Regions from separate parts of the Streptomyces sp. NPDC101393 genome, predicted to be linked through region 1. Evidence: riboswitches for the same ligand, from Rfam matches in the RefSeq annotation. Region 1 holds a riboswitch; the other holds the start of a gene.

Region 1 (7,109 bases):
CGGGCTGTATGCGATGGCGCTGGGCCGCGACGACCGGCCGGTGGTGGCCGAGCGGGACGCCAAGTCCGTGTCCGTCGAGGACACCTTCGAGGTCGATCTGACCGACCGGACGCGGGTGCGGGCCGAGCTGGTGCGCCTGGCGGACCGGTGCGTGCAGCGGTTGCGGGCCGCCAGGCGCTCGGGGCGCACGGTGATCATCAAGGTGCGCAATTACGACTTCTCGACGCTGACCCGTTCGGAGACGCTGCGCGGCCCCACCGACGATCCCGGGGTCGTACGCGAAGCCGCCGCGCGCCTGCTGGAGACGGTGGACACCACGGGCGGGGTGCGGCTGCTGGGTGTCGGGGTCAGCGGTCTCGCCGACTTCACACAGGAGGACCTGTTCGCCCAGCTCGCCACGGAGCGGGAGGCGGCGGAGAGCGCGCAGGCGGCCCTCGCGGCGCAGGCGGCCCGCCAGGAAGCGGAGCGGGCGGGCGGTCCGGGTGAGCCGGAGCCGCAGGAGGAGCGGCCGCGCCGCTGGCACCCGGGGCTGGACGTGGTCCATGACGAATTCGGGGCCGGCTGGGTCCAGGGGAGCGGGGTGGGGCGGGTGACCGTGCGCTTCGAGACGCCGTGGTCCGCACCGGGGAGGGTGCGGACCTTCGGCGTTGACGACCCGGCCCTGCAGGCGGCGGAGCCACTGCCGCTGGTGGGCGGGGCGGCCGGCGGCGCTCAGTCCTCCGAGCCGGCGATCCGGCCGAAGTCCTTGTCGCGGGACGAGGACACGGAATCGGAGGCCGGGGAGGAGATATCCAGCCGGTAGTGGTGGTAGAGCTGGAGTTCCTGCTCGGGGGAGAGGTGGCGGCCGACACCGAAGTCCGGGGCGTCCTTGATCAGCTTGCGGTCGTAGGGGATGTGCAGCGCTTCGCCGACCATCTCGCTCGGCTCCAGGGGGACGAACGCGTCCCGGCTGAAGAGACCCGTGCGTACGGCCGCCCACTCCGGCTCCCCCGTCGCGTCGTCGAGGTACACCTCGTCGATCGTGCCGATCTTGGCGCCCTGCCGGTCGAACGCTTTGCGGCCGATCAGGCTCCGGGGATCGATATCGGTTTGCACGGCCCCTCCAATTGGTCGCAACTGTCCTGTGACAACTACCAAACGGCACATTTCATGCCCCGGCCACTCGAAAGATTGCCCAGGAGGCTCGCTGGTAGGCTGGCGAATGGCTGCAGACCCCATGCGGGAGAGTCCTTTGTCGTTCGCGACGGGGGCGCCGAAGGAGCAAATCCTCCCCGGAATCTCTCAGGCACACGTACCGCATGGACGAGGTCACTCTGGAAAGCAGGGCGGGCCACGGACAGGCACAGCGCCGGACCCCTCCTCACCGACGGTGAAAGTCGGACCGCGATATGCGGACCGGTGAAGCTCTCAGGTTGAGATGACAGAGGGGGAGGCCGTCCGGGCACCAGCGCGTTGGTGCCCCTCGAAGGTCGCTATGACCAGGAGGCCCCCGCAGATGACCACCAATCGCATCTCCTTGACCGAGCTGGAGCGCGGCACACCCTTCGAGCACCGGCACATCGGGCCTGACCACGAGGCGCAGGCGAAGATGCTCGCGCACGTCGGATTCGGTTCGCTGGACGAGCTCACGGCCACCGCCGTGCCCGATGTGATCAAGAGCGCCGAGGCGCTGGGCCTGCCGCAGGGGCGGTCCGAGGCCGAGGTCCTGGACGAGCTGCGCGGTCTCGCCGACCGCAACAAGGTCCTGTCCTCCATGATCGGCCTGGGCTACTACGGCACCTTCACCCCGCCGGTGATCCTGCGCAACGTCATGGAGAACCCGGCCTGGTACACGGCGTACACGCCCTACCAGCCGGAGATCTCGCAGGGCCGCCTCGAAGCGCTGCTGAATTTCCAGACGATGGTCGCCGACCTGACCGGGCTGCCCACCTCCGGTGCCTCCCTCCTGGACGAGGGCACCGCCGCCGCCGAGGCGATGGCGCTCTCCCGCCGCGTCGGCAAGGTCAAGCAGGGCGTCTTCCTGATCGATGCCGACTGTCTGCCGCAGACCATCGCAGTGATCCAGACCCGTGCGGAGCCGACCGGCGTCGACGTCGTGGTCGCCGACCTGTCCGACGGCATTCCGGCCGATATCGCCGAGCGCGGCGTCTTCGGCGTGCTGCTGCAGTACCCGGGAGCCTCCGGCGCGGTCGGCGACCCCCGCGCCGTCATCGAGCAGGCCCATGAGCTGGGCGCGATCGTCACCGTAGCGGCCGACCTGCTCGCGCTGACCCTGCTGACCTCGCCCGGCGAGCTCGGTGCGGACATCGCCGTCGGCACCACCCAGCGTTTCGGCGTTCCGATGGGCTTCGGCGGTCCGCACGCCGGCTTCATGGCCGTACGCGAGAAGTTCGCCCGAAGCCTGCCGGGCCGCCTGGTGGGTGTCTCCGTCGACGCCGACGGCAACAAGGCCTACCGTCTCGCGCTGCAGACCCGTGAGCAGCACATCCGCCGCGAGAAGGCCACCAGCAACATCTGCACCGCCCAGGTGCTGCTCGCCGTCATGGCGGGCATGTACGCCGTCTACCACGGGCCCGAGGGCCTCAAGGCCATCGCGCACCGCACCCACCGCTACGCCACCGTCCTCGCCGACGGTCTGCGGGCCGGCGGCGTGGAGATCGTGCACGGCGCGTACTTCGACACGCTGACCGCACGGGTCCCCGGCCGGGCCGCCGAGGTCGTCGCCGCCGCCCGGGAGGCCGGCGTCAACCTCCGCCAGGTCGACGCCGACCTCGTCGGCATCGCCTGCGACGAGACCACCGGGCGCGGGCAGCTGGCCGGCGTCTGGGGCGCCTTCGGTGTCCAAGGTGACGTCGAGCAGCTGGACGCGGCCGCCGCCGAGGCGCTGCCCGAGGCGCTGCTGCGCACGGACGACTACCTCACGCATCCGGTCTTCCACCAGCACCGTTCCGAGACCGCGATGCTGCGCTACCTCCGTCGCCTCGCCGACAAGGACTACGCGCTGGACCGCGGCATGATCCCGCTCGGCTCCTGCACGATGAAGCTGAACGCCACCACCGAGATGGAGCCGGTCACCTGGCCCGCCTTCGGTCAGCTGCACCCGTTCGCGCCCGCCGACCAGGCCCAGGGCTATCTGACGCTGATCCAGGAGCTGGAGGAGCGGCTGGCCACGGTCACCGGCTACGACAAGGTCTCCATCCAGCCGAACGCCGGATCGCAGGGTGAGCTGGCCGGGCTGCTGGCCGTCCGCGCCTACCACCGCGCCAACGGCGACGAGCAGCGCACGGTCTGCCTGATCCCGTCTTCCGCGCACGGCACCAATGCCGCCAGCGCCGTGATGGCCGGGATGAAGGTCGTCGTCGTCAAGACCGGCGAGGACGGCGAGGTCGACATCGACGACCTGCACGCCAAGATCGAGCAGTACGGCGAGCAGCTTGCGGTGCTGATGGTCACCTACCCCTCGACGCACGGCGTGTTCGAGGAGCACATCACCCAGATCTGCGCGACGGTGCACGACGCCGGCGGCCAGGTCTACGTCGACGGCGCCAACCTCAACGCGCTGGTCGGTCTCGCCGAGCCCGGCAAGTTCGGCGGCGATGTCTCGCACCTCAACCTGCACAAGACCTTCTGCATCCCGCACGGCGGCGGCGGCCCCGGCGTCGGCCCGGTCGGTGTCCGCGCCCACCTCGCGCCGTACCTCCCCAACCACCCGCTGCAGCCCACCGCGGGCCCGGAGACCGGCGTCGGTCCGATCTCCGCGGCTCCCTGGGGTTCGGCCGGCATCCTGCCGATCTCCTGGGCGTACGTCCGGCTGATGGGCGGCGAGGGCCTCAAGCGCGCCACCCAGGTCGCGGTGCTCAGCGCCAACTACATCGCCAAGCGCCTGGAGCCGCACTACCCCGTGCTGTACACCGGCCCCGGTGGCCTGGTCGCCCACGAGTGCATCATCGACGTCCGGCCGCTGACCAAGGCGACCGGCGTGAGCATCGACGATGTCGCGAAGCGGCTCATCGACTACGGCTTCCACGCGCCGACGATGTCCTTCCCCGTGGCCGGCACGCTGATGATCGAGCCGACCGAGAGCGAGGACCTCAACGAGCTGGACCGTTTCTGCGACACGATGATCGCGATTCGTGCGGAGATCGAGAAGGTCGGTTCGGGGGAGTGGGACAAGGACGACAACCCGCTGCGCAACGCCCCGCACACCTCGGGTGCGCTCGGCGGTGACTGGAAGCACTCCTACACCCGCGAGGAGGCGGTCTTCCCCGCCGGTGTCGTGGCCGCGGAGAAGTACTGGCCGCCGGTCCGCCGCATCGACGGTGCCTTCGGCGACCGTAATCTCGTCTGCTCCTGCCCCCCGATGGACGAGTACGACGGCTGAGCCTCCACGGACACACTTCAAGGGCCCTCGGCAGGTGTGCCGGGGGCCCTGTTGTCCCTGCGGTGGGCGTGCGTCGTCCGCGCGGCCTTGCGCGGGTCAGACGGCGGTGACGACCCGCGAGGTGCGGTGCGGGGCGATGACCTGCCCGTCCGGCAGGAGCTCACCGGTGTCCTCGAAGAGGAGGACGCCGTTGCACAGCAGGCTCCAACCCTGCTCCGGGTGGTGTGCCACGGGATGCGCGGCTTCCCGGTCGGTGGAGTCTGCGGTCGGGCAGGGCGGTTGGTGCTGACACATGGGAGTTGTCTTTCGCTGCGGTGTGGTGAACGTCGTCGTGCGGCGCGATGAGGTGGTCATGGCCGCTCCCCCGTTTCCTCGGTCGGTCCCAGTGTTGCCCTACGGAGATGATTCCGCAGGGATTTCGCAGCAGCGGTACTCACTCGATACGGACGCGTCACCCGTGCGGGCGGTTGCTCCCAAATGAGCACCCGCTGAGGGGGGTTGGGAGTGGTAGCGGCGGGCTAGGCCGCGCGGGTGAGAACAGCGGCGCGCCCCGCGGCCGAATGGGCCTCGGGGCGCGCTCCTGAGAGACGGCGTACGCCGCGGTGCGGGCCGGATCCGGCCCGCGGTCCAAGGTCAGGCGGGTGAGCCGAGCAACGGACCGGGCGTGACCCGGAGAGTGAGCCGGGGCAGCAGATCCGCGACCCGCTGCGGACGGTGTGCGGCGATCCCCGGCGGGGCGGGCGCCAGTGGTACGAGGAGGTCGGCGGGCGCCGGAACCCCCTCGGCGCCGTCCGAGGTGATGTCGTGATGCAGCCACAAGGTCAGCATGTACAGCTCCGGCACGGACAGCAACCGCGGCTGGTAGGCCATCGGGAGCGCCTCGGCCTGCTGCAGGGCCTGCTCGGTCGCGGTGACGTACGGGCCGCCGCAGAAGTGCGAGAACGTCCAGCCGTCGGCGGTGAGCATCGCCTCGGCCGCCGCCACGGCGCGTTCTCCGTCGCGGACCAGGAAGCGCCAGCCGGCGAGGCGGGTGCGACCCGGCCCGCCGGCGCGGCTGACGTCGTCCCAGACGTGGACGGGCAGGGGGTGGTCCGGGCTCAGCGGGCCCTGATGGGCGCGCAGGGCGTGGGCCGGTGCCTCACGGACGGCACTGGGGGAGCCGAGGGCGGCGAGAACGCTGCGCAGGGCGGGCGCGGGAGCAGGGGGAACATGCAGCGGCATGGTGGGTCGCCTCTCACTCGGAGACACGGTGGAGCGGGGTAAATGCGGACGGCGCTGTCAGCATGCGGGGTGAGAGCACGGCCGACCGGGGCTGGGCCCGGCGGGTCGGACGCTGTGCTCCAGCTCCGGTGAGAACACCGCAATGCCGGGCGCCAACTCTCAGCCTCGTCAGCGGAGTTTATACGACGTATGTTCTGAAAGTGTTTCGGCTAGCCGCCTTGTGGATTTCCGGCAAGGCGGAATCCGGACCCCTTCGCAGGGTGTTTTCCCCCGCTTTGCGTGGGGTTTCCGGGGGATCGCCTCGTAATTCCTCGCCGAAGCGGTAGGCCGGATCTCGTCCTTGCAATTCCCGATGCAATTGCAGACGGCGATCGCCGTTGAGGTATGCCCACGGAATGTGCCAGGCACTCCGTCACTTCGAGCCTATCGCCACCGTCACGTCGGTGCGGCGTTTTCGATCAGATCGCCGGGGCATCATCGACCGTAGCCGCGTGCCCCGGTGGTGTCGGGGACGGCCCAACCGGCCCGTGGCCGCGGGCCGTTCACTGAGGAGGGACCCTTCGATGGGCGAGAAGGTCGCCGCGGACGGGCTCGACCCGGCCGGCCGGGAGCGTTATCGAAGAAAGCTTCACGAGTGCTTGGAGGGGCTGGCGCGACTCCTGAAAGAGGAGAGGTTCGACCGCCCCAAGAACCTCATGGGCCTGGAGATAGAACTGAATCTTGCGGGGGCCGACGGACTGCCCCGCATGATGAACACCCAAGTGCTCGAGCGGATCGCCAGCCGCGATTTCCAGACCGAACTCGCCCAGTGCAATATCGAGGTCAATGTCCTGCCGCACCGCTTGACCGGACGGGTCCTCGATCAGCTCGCCGAAGAACTCCGTACGGGCCTGGCCTATGCCGACCGGAAAGCACGCGAAGTCGCCGCCCGCATCGTGATGATCGGCATTCTGCCGACCCTGAACGCCACGGACCTCACGGCCTCCAGCCTCTCCGGGACCGACCGTTACGCGATCCTCAACGACGAGATGCGGGCGGCCCGCGGCGAGGACTTCGCGATCGACATCCAGGGCGTCGAGCATCTGCGCTCCCGCTCGCCCTCGATAGCCCCCGAAGCCGCCTGCACCTCCGTCCAGTTGCACCTCCAGGTGACGCCGGGGCGGTTCGCCGCCGTCTGGAACGCCGCACAGGCCATCGCCGCCGTACAGGTGGCGGTGGGCGCCAATTCACCGTTCCTCTTCGGCCGCGAGCTGTGGCGCGAGTCGCGCCCGCCGGTCTTCCAGCAGGCCACCGACACCCGGCCGCCCGAACTCCAGGCCCAGGGGGTGCGCCCCCGCACCTGGTTCGGCGAGCGCTGGATCGACTCCGCCCACGACCTCTTCGAGGAGAACCTGCGCTACTTCCCGCCGCTGCTGCCGATCTGCGGCCCCCAGGAACCACTGCGGATGCTCGACGCGGGCGACGTGCCCGACCTGTCCGAACTGGTACTGCACAACGGCACCGTCTA
Region 2 (7,109 bases), on a different contig from region 1:
ACCCATCCCCGCGCTCTCCGGACCGCCGCCGTTGGGCAGCGGCACCCAGACCCGGCTGCGGCCCAGGACCTCAACGATCCGGCCACCGGCGCCCGGATGCCCCACCGAGGCGGAGAGCACCTCTTCGAGCTCGTTCGCAGGCCATGCCAGCTGCGGTATCCCCTGCTCGGGGACGTTCCCCTGAAAAGTCATCGTGCCCACCCGTTCCGAACCGCACTGTCTGGCAAACGACCCTAGCGGGAGACGACGGGGTGTTCGAAAGGGGTTGGGCGCGGGCAGGTACGGCCGGCCGGTCCGCTCGGGCGCGGACCGGGCCCGGCGGCGTACCGCTCCGGTCGAAGTCAGTCGAAGCGGACGGTCTCCAGCGCGGTCGCCGCCGCCCGGTCCAGCAGCACCGCCGACGCGAAGCCCCTGGGCAGGCGGGCCGCCTCGGCCTCGCCGACCAGCCGGCCCACCGCCCTGCGGTGCCGGGCGAAGGCGTACCCCGACACCCCGCGCCCGCGCGACTCCTGGCCGGACAGCGCCACCTCCGGCGGCACATCGAGCAGCACCAGATGCAGCCCGCGCCCGCCCCGCCCGGCCGACCGGGCGATCCAGCGGCGCACCCAGGCGAGCGTCCCGCAGTCGTGCACGACCACGCTGTCGCCGGAGCGCAGCGCCCGGCGCAGGCCGAGGTAGTGAGAGGCCCGGACCAGCGGGCGGTAGAGGGCGTACGGCAGGCGGCGCAGCCGGCCGCGCTCCCAGCGGACGCGGACGTCCTGCGAATCGATGCGGTGCACCGCGGCGCCCCGGCCGTCCAGCGGCGGCACGATGCGGTGCATGAGGGTGCTCTTGCCGCTGCCCGGCAGACCGGAGACGACCACCAGATCGCCCGCGGGGAAGCGCAGCTCGGCCGCGGGGCGATCGCCCCGGGCGCCGCGCAGGTCCATGGTCGTGGCGCCGCGTCCGGGCCGGACGGCGGCGGGCGCGCGTCTGGGCCGGGGCAGCTCCGGCGGTGCCGCGGGAGTGATGGGTTCCGTGGGCGCGACCCCTGAAGTTGCCGCGAATGCCGCTTCGCTGTGCACCGTGATCGCCCTCCCGGTCCGGTTCGGTTCCGGTTCGAGCCCGTCCCCTACCCGCAGAGTGTCAAGAAAAGGTAATGCGCATCAAGGCGATTGTCCGATCCGTCCCCCGGTGCCTGCCGTGCGGAGCAGCCCGGATCGGGGCGGATCAGGGCGCGGGGCCGGTGTGCGGGCAGCCGCCGGGCGGAGGAGCGAGGCAGCGCGACGGGGTCCGCCGGGCCCCGAGGCGTACGGGAAGTGTCTGCCGGACGCCGCGCGCCGGGCCCGGTCCGCCGGACGGGACCCGGGTGCGGGCGGGGCGCGGGGCGGCCCGGCGGCCAGGGCTCCTGCATCAGGCGATCCCGTGCAATGATGTCGGCGCCACGTGCACACCTTCGTTCGACCGTGCACGGCCAACTCCATACCGGCCGCTTGAATCCGCGCGGGAGAGTCCCCGGCCGCCACGGCGGGGCGCCGAAGGAGCAAGTCCTCCCTTGAATCTCTCAGGCCCCGATACCGCGCGGGCGAGGCAGATCTGAAAAGCGAGCAGTGCCCGGTTTCAGGGGGCGGCTCCACCCAAGGTGCAAACCGGGTCGTTCTTCGCGGACGGACTCCCGGTGAACCTCTCAGGTTCCGATGACAGATGGGGAGAACGTCCTGTCACCCATGCCTGGGAGCCCAGAACCATGACAGATGCCCCCCGCCTCACCGCGCTCGACGCCACGCACCGCGCGCTCGGCGCGACCATGACCGACTTCGCCGGCTGGGACATGCCGCTGCGCTACAGCAGCGAACGCGACGAACACGTCGCCGTCCGCACCCGCGCCGGCCTCTTCGACCTCTCCCACATGGGCGAGATCACCGTCACCGGCCCGCAGGCCGCCGACCTCCTCGACTACGCGCTGGTCGGCAACATCGGCGGCGTCAAGACCGGTCGCGCCCGCTACACCATGATCTGCGAGGCCGCCGGCGGCATCCTCGACGACCTGATCGTCTACCGGCTCGCCGACCAGGAGTTCATGGTCGTCGCCAACGCCTCCAACGCCCAGGTGGTACTGGACGCGCTGACCGAGCGGGCGGGGGGCTTCGACGCCGCGATCCGCGACGACCGGGACGCCTACGCGCTGCTCGCGGTGCAGGGGCCTCAGTCCCCGGGCATCCTCAAGGGCCTCACGGACGCCGACCTCGACGGCCTCAAGTACTACGCGGGGCTGCCCGGCACGGTCGCCGGCATCGACGCACTGATCGCCCGCACCGGCTACACCGGCGAGGACGGCTTCGAGCTGTTCGTACGGCCCGCCGACGCGGTCGCCCTCTGGGAGGCGCTGTCCGAGGCCGGCAAGGACGCCGGGCTCATCCCCTGCGGGCTGTCCTGCCGCGACACGCTGCGCCTGGAGGCGGGCATGCCGCTCTACGGCCACGAGCTGACCTCCGCCACCACCCCCTTCGACGCGGGCCTGGGCCGGGTCGTGAAATTCGAGAAGACCTCCAACAACGGCGACTTCGTCGGCCGTACCGCGCTGGCCGCGGCCGCCGAGCGCGCCGAGAGCGCCCCGCCGCGCAAGCTGGTCGGCCTGATCGCCGAGGGCCGTCGTGTCCCGCGCGCCGGCTACCCGGTCGTCGCCGCCGACGGCACCGTCATCGGCGAGGTCACCTCCGGTGCGCCCTCCCCCACCCTCGGCAAGCCGCTCGCCATCGCGTACGTCGACGCCGCCTACGCCACACCGGGCACCGAGGGTGTCGCGGTGGACATCCGTGGAAGCCATGAGCCGTACGAGGTCGTGGCGCTGCCGTTCTACAAGCGACAGAAGTAGCGCCACACGGGCGGCAGGCGTGCCCCGGCACGCACCGCGCGTCTCACTGTGCAAGACCCCCTTCACGATCACCCCTTCGCGTACAGGAGAATCGAGCCATGAGCAACCCCCAGCAGCTGCGCTACAGCAAGGAGCACGAGTGGCTGTCGGTCGCCGAGGACGGCGTCTCGACGGTCGGCATCACGGAGCACGCGGCGAACGCGCTCGGCGATGTCGTCTACGTGCAGCTTCCTGAGGTCGGCACCACGGTCACCGCGGGCGAGACCTGCGGTGAGCTGGAGTCGACCAAGTCGGTCAGTGATCTCTACGCGCCTGTGGACGGCGAGATCACCGAGATCAACGAGGACGTCAGCAACGACCCCTCGCTGGTGAACTCCGCCCCGTTCGAGGGCGGTTGGCTCTTCAAGGTGAAGATCTCGGGCGAGCCGGGCGAACTGCTCTCGGCCGACGAGTACGCCGCCTTCGTCACCGGCTGAGCCACCCGGCCCGCCGTCCCGCCACCGCCCGCGGGGAAGTGCTTCGCGCCCCCTGACCTCTCCAGGAAGACTCATGTCGCTTCTCAACAGCTCCCTCCATGATCTCGACCCCGACGTCGCCGCCGCCGTCGATGCCGAGCTCCACCGTCAGCAGTCCACCCTCGAAATGATCGCGTCGGAGAACTTCGCTCCGGTCGCCGTCATGGAGGCCCAGGGCTCGGTCCTGACCAACAAGTACGCCGAGGGCTACCCCGGCCGCCGTTACTACGGCGGCTGTGAGCACGTCGACGTCGTCGAGCAGATCGCCATCGACCGGATCAAGGCGCTCTTCGGCGCCGAGGCCGCGAACGTCCAGCCGCACTCCGGTGCGCAGGCCAACGCCGCCGCGATGTTCGCGCTGATCAAGCCGGGCGACACCATCCTGGGCCTGAACCTCGCGCACGGCGGGCACCTGACCCACGGCATGAAGATCAACTTCTCGGGCAAGCTCTACAACGTGGTGCCCTACCACGTCGACGAGAAGTCGAACCTGGTCGACATGGAAGAGGTCGAGCGCCTCGCCAAGGAGCACCGCCCGAAGCTGATCGTGGCCGGCTGGTCCGCGTACCCGCGCCAGCTGGACTTCGCCGAGTTCCGCCGGATCGCGGACGAGGTCGGCGCCTACCTGATGGTCGACATGGCGCACTTCGCCGGTCTGGTCGCCGCGGGTCTGCACCCCTCCCCCGTGCCGCACGCGCACGTCGTCACCACCACCACGCACAAGACCCTCGGCGGTCCGCGCGGCGGTGTGATCCTGTCGACCCAGGAACTCGCCAAGAAGATCAACTCGGCGGTCTTCCCGGGCCAGCAGGGCGGCCCCCTGGAGCACGTCATCGCGGCGAAGGCGGTGTCCTTCAAGGTCGCGGCGTCCGACGACTTCAAGGAGCGCCAGCAGCGCACCCTGGACGGCGCCCGCATCCTCGCCGAGCGCCTCGTCCAGCCGGACGTCACCGAGGTCGGCGTGTCCGTCCTGTCCGGCGGCACCGACGTGCACCTGGTCCTGGTGGACCTGCGCAACAGCGAGCTGGACGGCCAGCAGGCCGAGGACCGCCTCCACGAGGTCGGCATCACGGTCAACCGCAACGCCATCCCGAACGACCCGCGGCCCCCGATGGTCACCTCGGGCCTGCGGATCGGCACCCCGGCGCTGGCCACCCGCGGCTTCCAGGAGGAGGACTTCCGCGAGGTCGCCGACATCATCGCCGAGGCGCTGAAGCCGTCCTACGACACCGAGTCGCTCAAGGCCCGGGTCAGCGCGCTGGCGGACAAGCACCCGCTCTACCCGTCGCTCTGAGACGGGACGCGGTCCGGCGTGAGCCGGGTCACGTGACGCGATGCACGACGTGAGGGCCCGGTCCGCCGGACATCCGGCGGACCGGGGACGAGCGGGCCCGGGGCCGTGGGTTCCGGGCCTGCCGCCCGCACCCCCGTCCCTTTCCCCTTCGAAGGGCGGGGGCGGCCTGCGCCGGCAGGCCGCCCCCGCCCGGTGGACGAGCGCCTTCCGGCTCGGGACGGCGCCGGTCACCGCGCCCGGCAGCCCCGATTCCGGCGGCCGTGGCATCCTTCCCGGCGGCCCGGACATCGCTCCGGCCGCCGTCCGGGACCGCTCCCTCCGGGCCCTACGGGCCGGTGACGACGCCCACCGGGCCGGGCCGGGACCGACCGGGTCCGGCCCCGTGCCGCACCGGCCCCAAGGGTCACCCGCCCCCACACCCCGGCAGCCGAAGCCCTGCCGTCACCTGCCCTTACGCCCGACGACGGCCGCCCGACGGTTCCCGTCCGACGGCACAGCGCCGGGTCCGCGTTACGCTCGACAGTCGGCGCAGAAACGTACCTCCTGCCCCATTGCTCCACCGTCCACCACGAGCAGACAAGGGAGTCCGCCACCGTGGCCATCTCCGTCTTCGACCTCTTCTCCATCGGCATCGGCCCCTCCAGCTCGCACACGGTCGGTCCGATGCGTGCCGCCCGCATGTTCGTCGGACGCCTCAAGAAGGACGGTCTCCTCGCGCAGACGGTCTCGGTACGCGCCGAACTGTTCGGCTCGCTCGGTGCCACCGGCCACGGCCACGGCACCCCCAAGGCCGTACTCCTCGGCCTGGAGGGCCACTCCCCCCGCACCGTCGACGTCGAGAACGCGGACGCCGAGGTCGAGCGGATCCGCACGGCCAAGCGGCTGCGGCTGATGGGCGCCGAAATAGGGGACGCCCACGAGATCGACTTCGACGAGTCGACCGAGCTGATCCTGCACCGCCGCCGCGCCCTGCCCTACCACGCCAACGGCATGACCCTCTTCGCGTACGACGGCACCGGCGCCCCGCTCCTGGAGAAGACCTACTACTCGGTCGGCGGCGGCTTCGTCGTCGACGAGGACGCGGTCGGTGAGGACCGCATCGTCCTCGACGACACCGTCCTGAAGTACCCCTTCCGCACCGGCGACGAGCTGATGCGGCTCTCCCAGGACACCGGCCTGTCCATCGCCGCGCTGATGCTGGAGAACGAGAAGGCCTGGCGTACGGAAGAGGAGATCCACGACGGCCTGCTGGAGATCTGGCAGGTCATGCAGGCCTGTGTGAGCCGCGGCATGTCCCAGGAGGGCATCCTCCCCGGCGGCCTCAAGGTGCGCCGCCGGGCCGCGAACTCCGCCCGCCAGCTGCGCTCCGACGGCGACCCGCTCGCGCACGCCATGGAGTGGGTCACCCTCTACGCGATGTCCGTCAACGAGGAGAACGCGGCCGGCGGCCGGGTCGTCACCGCGCCCACCAACGGCGCGGCCGGCATCATCCCCGCCGTCCTGCACTACTACATCAACTTCGTGCCCGGCGCGGACGAGGAAGGCGTCGTCCGCTTCCTGCTCGCCGCCGGCGCCATCGGCATGCTCTTCAAGGAGAACGCCTCCATCTCCGGCGCGGAGGTCGGCTGCCAGGGCGAGGTCGGCTCCGCCTGCTCCATGGCGGCCGGCGGCCTGGCCGAAGTGCTCGGCGGCTCCCCGGAGCAGGTCGAGAACGCCGCCGAGATCGGCATGGAGCACAACCTCGGTCTGACCTGCGACCCCGTCGGCGGACTCGTCCAGATCCCGTGCATCGAGCGCAACGGCATGGCGGCGGTCAAGGCCATCACCGCCGCCCGCATGGCGCTGCGTGGCGACGGCCGCCACCACGTCTCCCTCGACAAGGTCATCAAGACCATGAAGGAGACCGGCGCCGACATGAGCGTCAAGTACAAGGAGACGGCGCGCGGCGGACTGGCCGTGAACATCATCGAGTGCTGAGCAGGCGGACGGGTGCGCCCGGGGCCGGGCCCCGGCGCACCCGTCCGGCGTTCGCGCTATCTGCCGATCTCCCAGGCGGAGGGCGGGAGTTCGCGGGCCCGGGAGTAGATGTCCAGGGCATGGTGCGCCGGGACGAAGGGGTGCACGCGGGCCCCGTCGAGACCGGCCAGCAGACGCGCGCAGTGCTGGACGCAGCCGGCCACCTCCCTGCCGAGGCGGTCCACGATGGTGGCGGTGTCGTGCGGGCCCTCACAGGGCACCGGGTCCTCGGCGACGGCGGCGGCGCAGCGGCTGTGCGGGCCCGGTGGGGCGAGTGGGATGCGTGGGTTGCCGAGCGGTTGATCCATGGAGTCCCCCTGGTGGCGCGTGTGCCGACCGGTGGCGCCGCCCGTTGTGCCGGCCCGCCCCCGGTGTCCAGGACAGTGCTGCTCGGTGCGACCCGCGTCCATGCGGACTTGGGGAAGACCTG

What was found. Region 1 has a riboswitch for glycine ahead of gcvP (aminomethyl-transferring glycine dehydrogenase). Riboswitches for the same ligand answer to the same signal wherever they lie in the genome.
Region 2: it holds a riboswitch for glycine, as region 1 does, so the genes downstream of both, gcvT (glycine cleavage system aminomethyltransferase GcvT) here and gcvP (aminomethyl-transferring glycine dehydrogenase) in region 1, are expected to answer to the same signal.

Annotation. Positions count from the first base shown of each region.
Region 1 covers NZ_JBIWNU010000002.1:925,409-932,517, reverse strand. The annotation lists gene ACIRQ7_RS09815 (DNA polymerase IV) at 1-802, shown strand, start outside; gene ACIRQ7_RS09810 (PRC-barrel domain-containing protein) at 712-1,095, opposite strand; glycine riboswitch at 1,210-1,307, shown strand; gene gcvP (aminomethyl-transferring glycine dehydrogenase) at 1,496-4,381, shown strand; gene ACIRQ7_RS09800 (DUF5999 family protein) at 4,478-4,675, opposite strand; gene ACIRQ7_RS09795 (hypothetical protein) at 5,015-5,602, opposite strand; gene ACIRQ7_RS09790 (glutamate-cysteine ligase family protein) at 6,166-7,109, shown strand, end outside.
Region 2 covers NZ_JBIWNU010000001.1:292,228-299,336, forward strand. The annotation lists gene ACIRQ7_RS01240 (enhanced serine sensitivity protein SseB) at 1-192, opposite strand, end outside; gene ACIRQ7_RS01245 (AAA family ATPase) at 342-929, opposite strand; glycine riboswitch at 1,474-1,569, shown strand; gene gcvT (glycine cleavage system aminomethyltransferase GcvT) at 1,727-2,854, shown strand; gene gcvH (glycine cleavage system protein GcvH) at 2,953-3,330, shown strand; gene glyA (serine hydroxymethyltransferase) at 3,404-4,663, shown strand; gene ACIRQ7_RS01265 (L-serine ammonia-lyase) at 5,258-6,640, shown strand; gene ACIRQ7_RS01270 (hypothetical protein) at 6,697-6,987, opposite strand.